DNA from 2 places in the Roseovarius sp. MBR-51 genome. Region 1 is predicted to be linked to the other one. Evidence: riboswitches for the same ligand, from Rfam matches in the RefSeq annotation. Region 1 holds a riboswitch; the other holds the start of a gene.

Region 1 (3,797 bases):
TTAAATGCGCAGTCTATCATTTTCGTACGCGGCGCCTCAAATGGCCTAACCTTGCGCAGCCTTTGACACGGGACGTCCCAGATCTCCGATTACAACCCAACTCGTTCGCTTGGCGACTTCGGCGGCCAAGGCGTTCAGACACCAAGCGCCATCGAGCTTCGCGGTCGCATAACGCGGCGTGGTCGGATGCTCGCCGAGTACGAGCCCGCATTGCTCGATACGCGCACCGAACGGTCCGGTGATATCGTCTTCGAATAAATTGTAGAGAAGGTCATGAGCCTCGATCTCTGGCCTGTAATTGGCCTGCCAGATGTCAAAGGCGGCATCCTCGCCATCGCTGGGCTCGTAGAGGTCCTCTTCCTTGAACCATCCTTCTTCTATCATCCGCCAGTGATCCGGCTGATGCAAAACGAGCTCAGTGCCCGTGCCAAAGACGCGCTCAAGCGCTTCTGGCCTGATCAGCTTGGCGGGAGCCTCCGGCCCGTCGCTGATCAGGAGGAGCCGCCCATTCTCGGCTGATTTTGCAAGAATGGTCCGGACCCTTGGCTCTGCCTTCAGGGGCAGACGCCGGTCCTCTTCGGCGGCTCCTAGGGCCAATGGGGCCGATGCCGTCGCGGCACTGGCAGCGATAAAGTTTCGACGCGTGATCATGGTATTCTCCTTTGATGGGCGTGAAAGGCCGTTTGAGTGTGGCTGAGTGCAACAGCTTCGGGCGGCGACCTTGCCGGGTCAGCCGGGTTGGCAAAGGTAGAAGACGTGCTCGCGATGCGTTGAAACATTGCGAATGATCATCCGCGCCTGAAGTTCCAAGGCATCTCAAGCTCCCGTGCTATGCGATTAGCCTCGTCAACGTCGCCATGCATTTCAGCCGCATAATAGGCGCTGCCAGGACTGTCGCCTTCGACGACGAAGATCTCCAAGGCGTCAAGAATTTCAGGGTCGAGGTCCCTGAACAGTCGGAATGCCAACTGACGCCCGTCCGTGGGACGGACGATATCGTTGCTATCACGTTCCTCGAAGTCAGGCGCCTCTTCGAACCAACGCCGAAGATATCGGGTCAGGTCTGCTCGTTTGTCGTCCGGCAGGGTGTCGACGAAGTCGGCAGCCATATCGGTATCCCACTCTTCGAACGCCTCGGCATCCTCGGTGATATCAAAGGCGTATGTGTAGATGGCGTCTTGCATGGCCTGAATGCGATCGAGCAGGTCATAGGTTCCCTCGCCAAACTCCAGGTCTTCGGGTGATACGTCATACGCCGTGTAGCGATCGGCATTCGGCAAATAATTGAACGCAACCAGTTCACCATCTTGCAGAACGTCAAAGATCAGCGGTTCGGTTTTCAGTATGCGTCCGAGGACATCAAGATCCGCCAAGGCACTTGCGTTGCTTTCCTCGCCTGGAAAACAGAACCCGGCCGCCAGTAGTGCGGTCAAAAAGCTTCTTCTGGTCAGTTCGGACATGCGCGTATCTCCTTTCATGGGAGGATTGATGTTGAAACTAGGCTTTTCTTGAAAATTTTATCGCTCAACACCGGTTGAGCCGCCATCGCCGTATGGCATCGCTTTGCTCGGTCTCGCCGTTTGCTGTAAGCGCGCTGGCGTAACCGGCGTATTGCTGCACGTGCAGGCGTCAACCGCAAAAACATGGCACGAGTTATCTGGTCAAAGCTCTGGGGGTGATATTGTGCCGCGTGCCTTCGCCTTCTCTGGGAATACAGAAAAGACCAAAGGCCCTTCAGGGTGCCGTTCTTAACGGCATTCAAACAGAATATCTCAGCTTGCCTCATGGGAGAGACCCTTTCGTTGCCTGACTTTCGGCCGCATCTCCCGATGAGGGAACCACCTTGCTGGGTCAGCAGGTTGGTGAGGGCTCAAGGCCCGCTCTTTATGCAAGGACAGAATACTGGCATCGCGCGCGCCTTGCAAGAGGCGACAATCGTCATACCCAAATATCCCGCCTAAACTCAGGGAGACAAACTTGGCAATTGGCCTCCGCGCGCGCGGAACTGCCTCCGCGAACTCGTCCGTGATTGTATCATTGCGAGCACCTCTGACTGTGGCATGGGTCCAACGTCGCGGATTTTTTGGCCTTTGGCCGCTGAGTTTGGCCGGTGTGAAAACCCTCTGGCGATCAGGAGTTTCTTGTGTTCGCAATGAAACGAATTGGTCCCAGTCAACGACCCTGAACCCGGGCGATGCTGGCGGTTCGCGCGCGCAGAGCGGTTCAGAAAACTCCCCCATAGCCCCTGTCCGTGATGGTACCATGCAGGTACTTTGCGAGACTGGAGCGGCACCCGAACGCGTGCGCAAACAGTGCCAAACACGGATCCTTTTGCGTTGGGCTGGTGCAAAACATCTTTGTGATCAGACTTACTGCTAGGTGCGCAGGTGACCGCATCAGCGGCACCTCTATACGCGTTGTTGATCACTTTGTGCGCGCCATTGGCCTGGCGGGTACCTTGAAGGGCGGGTGTTGATGCCGGAAAAAAGTGGGACTCACTCTCAGAATTTTGGTACCCTTTTTCGAATTATAAACGTTCCGGATACCTAGGCGCATGGTGAAGAAATTTCGGCAAGACGTTGAACCGCTTCCGAGTTCAGATGAGGAACGAGACGTCTACCAGAATGACCGAGCAAATTATGCGTGGATGAAATTCATCATGAACGGCCAACCGAGTGCACTTGCAGAGTACCTGAGGTTTGGTGGCAAAGTTGATGATCAGGTGCGTGACATATTGGTTGCGCTCCTGCGAGGTGACCCCAGAGGAAACCGAGGCGGAAGCAAACCCTTTCGCGACATGGAAACCTATTCTTCGGTGAACCTCATTCTAACACTGGACAAGATTGCACTTAAGAAAAGCCCTGAAGGCAAAAGGGGTGTCTCCAAGCCAATGAGCAAGCGTCAGGCGCAAGTGAAATACGCCGAAATGACGGGGCAGGAGCTGCGCAGTGTGGAGTACCAGTACGCCCGTGGTCGCGACATTAGCAAGCAATTTACCAAATAACGAAAAACTCCCGCTTCACCATTTCGTAGAATTTATCCTGATGTAAGTCCATTTCTTGGTGTGTGAAAACCAGGAACTGGAGGCCAGCATGGCACACACCGATGAGGACTATCTAACAAGCAAAGAGGCGGCTTGTTTCATAGGTCTGTCTCGCTCGTGGCTCGAAAAGCGCCGCGTGTTCGGAGACGGTCCCCCCTACTACAAGATTGGTCCCCGGCGCGTGCTCTACCGCCGCGCGGAGTTGATCGCGTGGCTCGAGCAGCATCGCACGCGGGCGACGTCATCCGTCACTAAACTGCACGGCCCTATCACGCCAAGTGGATCTGACTAGTTCAGAGATCCTGCGTGATCTCGCCATGCGACTGCAACGGACTGATGTGGTCCCTCCGGTTCGAACAGGTTTGCGGTGGTCTGACGTGTATCCGGTTTAGGTTCTACGCTGCGTGTCTTTGCCCCAAGCCCGACCGCTATGCATCGTTGGGCCTCTGCGGATCATGTCAGGGCGCGTGCCCGTCACCACCTTGGTTCAGTCACGGGCTACTCAGCCGCCATTCGGTATCCCGGCGTCGAGTTTGACATGGCCAGTTCCTCGTCATCCATGAACTCGACAATGTCTTCGAACAGGGGCGTGGACAGGTACCGCTCTCCTGTGTCGGGCAGCATGGCGAGGATCACCGATCCCTTGGGCGCCTGTTCGGCAATCTGCATGGCGACAGCAAAGCTCGCGCCTCCCGAGACGCCGGTCAGGATACCCTCGCGTGCTGCGAGTTTCTTGGCCCAAGCGATGCCGTCT
Region 2 (3,797 bases), on a different contig from region 1:
TGTCGGCATGTAATGCCCGCCCGCGCCGGACCCCCTCCCGCGCCCCCACACGCTCGAGCCAGCGGGCGAAATGCGGCTTGTCCTCCAGCGTCTGTTGTTGCCCCTCCCAGAGCGAGCACCAGCCCCAGAGCGCCATATCGGCGATGGAATAGAAATCACCGGCAACAAAGTCATGCCGCGCCAATTGCCGGTCGAGCACACCGTAAAGCCGCGCCACCTCCGCCCGGTAGCGATCCTTGGCATAGGGGATATCGTCCTTGGCGAACTTCAGGAAATGATGCGCCTGTCCGGCCATCGGCCCGACACCGCCCATCTGCCACATCAGCCATTGATCGACCGCGATGTGGTCGCGCATGCTCACGCCATAAAACTGCCCGGTCTTGCGCGCCAGATATTGCAGGATCGCACCGGATTCGAAAATATGGATCGGCGCGCCGTCCGGCCCCTCGGGGTCGGTGATGGCGGGGATACGATTGTTGGGCGAGATTTTCAGATACTCAGGGGCGTGCTGATCGCCCGCACCAATATCAATCAGGTGACAGCGATACGGCAGTTCCATTTCCTCGAGGGCGATGGAAACTTTCCAGCCATTCGGCGTGGGCCAGTAATAGAGGTCAATCGGGGCGGGCATCGGTCATTCTCCTGAGCGTTGTCCCGGATCAGAATGACGGTTTGCGCCCCATTGGCAAGGGCAGGCGTATCTCTGGCAGGGTCAGAAGGCGCGACCAGCGCGGTTCGATTACGCAAGGCAGCGCCGCCCGGAGCGCGCCAAGCGACAAATCTGGGCCACGGCGCAACAGGCTGTTATATAGGCCAAAGACACCGGGCCGAGTATAGGGCGACCAGTGACAGATGCGCGCTGTTGCAGGCGCTATGGCAAATCCCGCACGCTCCAGCGCCGCCAATGTGCCGGAATGATCCATCTGCAGGTTCAGCACATTGGCGCCTCCGGGCAGCGCAAGGCCCAGACTCCGGTCCCCGCGTTTGGGCGGGGCAATGAGACATTCCAACAGGAAATCGTAAAAATCATTCTCGCGGCTGGTGATGTTGATCACCTCCGCCCAGCGCCCCGCAGGCGTGTCGAGCGCCTCTGCCGCGCGCTGACCAAATTCCGCCCCTGCCAACAGGATCACCCGGCTCAACGCCCCCGCCTGCAAATGCCCCAGCGCCGAGAGGACGACCCGCGCGCCCAGCGAATGCGCCACCGCGTGAACGGGCCGCTCCGGGGCAATGGCGCGACACATCTCAATCACCTGCGCCAGGTGGCGACCCGCCTCAGCCGCTGCGGCATAGGCCCCCCAGATATGGCCACGCGCCTGCCAGCCAAACCCGATGCCCAACCCTTCATCAGGCGCGCCCGCGCCAAATCCCAACCCGGCAGGCCAACTGCGCACCTTGAAACAGGTGCGCTCCGGTGCGAGCGAAAAAATATGGCGATGCGGGCATTCCGTGGCGTGGTTGGGCGCGTATTTGAAGCCATGCACCATCACGATCACGGGGCCATCTCCCACCGTGAGACCGGACAGGACAGAGCCGAGATCACCCGGCCCGTCATGCACCATCGGGCCCATCGGCCCCGCATTCACATGGATCAGCGGCATGTCCCTCATCCCACTAGATGTTGTGGGTGTGGGGTAACCGACGCATACGTCGCTAAGGTGACGCTTGCATGAAACCTGCGTGACAGAGTTGACGACGCCCGCGCGCAGGAGTAATGCGCGCCTGTGGCGATTTGTTACCGGATTGCGGGCCACGTTAAACAAACCGCTAAAAGGTCAGGATGAAAGGCCCCTTTCGCTTGACCGCGTCGGGGCTTTTTTCATGGGCGGGCTGCCCGGAGGTTGGATATGAGCGAGACTTGGCAAAAGCGCACCAAACTGGTGCATGGCGGCACGCGACGCAGCCAGTATAACGAGGTGAGCGAGGCGATCTTCCTCACCCAAGGGTTTGTCTATGACACCGCCGAGGCGGCAGAGGCGCGGTTCATCAAGGCGGGCGCGGATGAGTTCATCTATGCCCGCTATGGCAACCCCACCGTGGCGATGTTCGAGGACCGGATCGCAGCGCTCGAGGGCGCCGAGGATGCCTTTGCCACCGCAAGCGGCATGGCGGCTGTCTCGGGCGCGCTCACGTCGATGCTGCGCGCAGGCGACCATGTGGTGTCCGCCCGCGCCCTTTTCGGCTCCTGTCTTTATGTGCTCGAGGAAATCCTGACCCGCTTTGGGGTCGAGGTCACATTCGTGGACGGCACCAATCTGGAGGAGTGGCGCGCAGCCATCCGGCCCGGCACCAAGGCGGTATTCTTCGAGACCATCTCTAACCCCACGCTCGACGTGGTGGATATCCGCGCGGTGGCGGATTTGGCCCACGCAGCGGGCGCGCTTGTGCTCGTGGACAATGTCTTTGCCACGCCGGTGTTTTCCCGCGCCATCGAACAGGGCGCGGATGTGGTCATCTATTCCGCGACCAAGCATATCGACGGGCAAGGCCGCACGCTGGGCGGGGTGATCCTTGGCACGCGCGATTTTATCCGTGGCACGGTTGAACCCTACATGAAACACACCGGCGGCTCGATGTCGCCCTTCACCGCTTGGGTCATGCTCAAGGGGCTCGAGACAATCGACCTGCGCGTGCGCGCACAGGCCGCGAGCGCACAGACGATTGCCGAGGCCTTGCAGGGCGATGCGCGCCTGGCGCGGGTGATCTATCCGGGTCTGTCTGACCATCCTCAGCACGCCCTGGTGCGCGCGCAGATGGGCGAAGGCGGCACGGTTCTGGCGCTCGACCTCAAGGGCGGGCAAGAGGCGGCCTTCCGCTTCCTCAACGCGCTGGACATCGTGATCATCTCGAACAATCTGGGCGATGCGAAATCCATCGTGACCCACCCCGCCACCACCACGCACCAACGCCTGCCTGCCGACCAGAAGACGGCGCTCGGTATCACACCGGGCCTTGTCCGATTGAGCGTCGGGCTGGAAGATTGCGGGGATCTGATCGACGACATTCGCAATGCCTTGGAGGCCGCAGGCTGAGAGCGAAAAGTTTTTCAGCTATTTCCGGGGCTTGAATGATCCGCTTTGCCGCATTTGGCGTAAATCCCTACGATAATAGCAATTCCTGTCAAAACGCTATATGTAAGGGTCTGGCAGAGCTGAAGGGAAGTTTTGCGATGAATGTGCATCCGTCTGAGATGAAGCCTGCACCGGATCGGGACGAGGCTAAGGAAGCGCTTGCGCTTTTGCGGGATTGGGCACGCGCTGCCTCCCCCGAAGAAGTGGCCGATCTCGACCCGGCAATCGCGCGGCTCCTGCCCTCGGGCGAGCTGTCGAATTACCCGCTTCTTGCGCGCGACTACCCCGAGGATTTCGCGACCAATCCGGCCTATCTTGCCACGCTGCCCGACCTGCAAAACGGCCCGGCGTCGCTTATTCGCGGCACGAGACAGCAGTTGCAACATGTGGGGATCTCCAATTTCCGCCTGCCGATCCGTTACCATACCCGCGACAATGGCGACTTGACGCTCGAGACCTCGGTCACGGGCACGGTCAGCCTAGATGCGGGCAAAAAGGGCATCAACATGTCCCGGATCATGCGCAGTTTCTACAAACATGCCGAAAAAACCTTCAGCGCCGAGGTGATGGAGGCCGCTTTGGCTGATTACATCACCGATCTCGAGTCGGTCGATGCGCGCCTGCAAATGCGCCTCTCCTACCCGGCCAAGGTGCGCTCGCTGCGCTCGGGTCTGGAGGGCTTTCAATATTACGACATCGCAATGGAACTGGTCGAATCCGCCGGGA

The links. A riboswitch is a leader RNA that binds a small molecule or an ion and turns the genes downstream of it on or off. The one in region 1 is predicted to bind S-adenosylmethionine.
Region 2: linked by a shared signal. The riboswitch ahead of metZ (O-succinylhomoserine sulfhydrylase) and the one ahead of ACSSVY_RS03920 (hypothetical protein) in region 1 are both predicted to bind S-adenosylmethionine.

What each region holds. Positions count from the first base shown of each region.
Region 1 covers NZ_JBRJGQ010000002.1:292,884-296,680, forward strand. The annotation lists gene ACSSVY_RS03915 (hypothetical protein) at 46-651, opposite strand; gene ACSSVY_RS03920 (hypothetical protein) at 789-1,460, opposite strand; SAM-I-IV-variant riboswitch at 1,789-1,895, opposite strand; gene ACSSVY_RS03925 (hypothetical protein) at 2,648-3,004, shown strand; gene ACSSVY_RS03930 (helix-turn-helix transcriptional regulator) at 3,093-3,335, shown strand; gene ACSSVY_RS03935 (PLP-dependent cysteine synthase family protein) at 3,542-3,797, opposite strand, start outside.
Region 2 covers NZ_JBRJGQ010000003.1:323,874-327,670, forward strand. The annotation lists gene ACSSVY_RS06085 (glutathione S-transferase N-terminal domain-containing protein) at 1-631, opposite strand, end outside; gene ACSSVY_RS06090 (hypothetical protein) at 660-1,601, opposite strand; SAM riboswitch at 1,715-1,791, shown strand; gene metZ (O-succinylhomoserine sulfhydrylase) at 1,848-3,032, shown strand; gene folE2 (GTP cyclohydrolase FolE2) at 3,170-3,797, shown strand, end outside.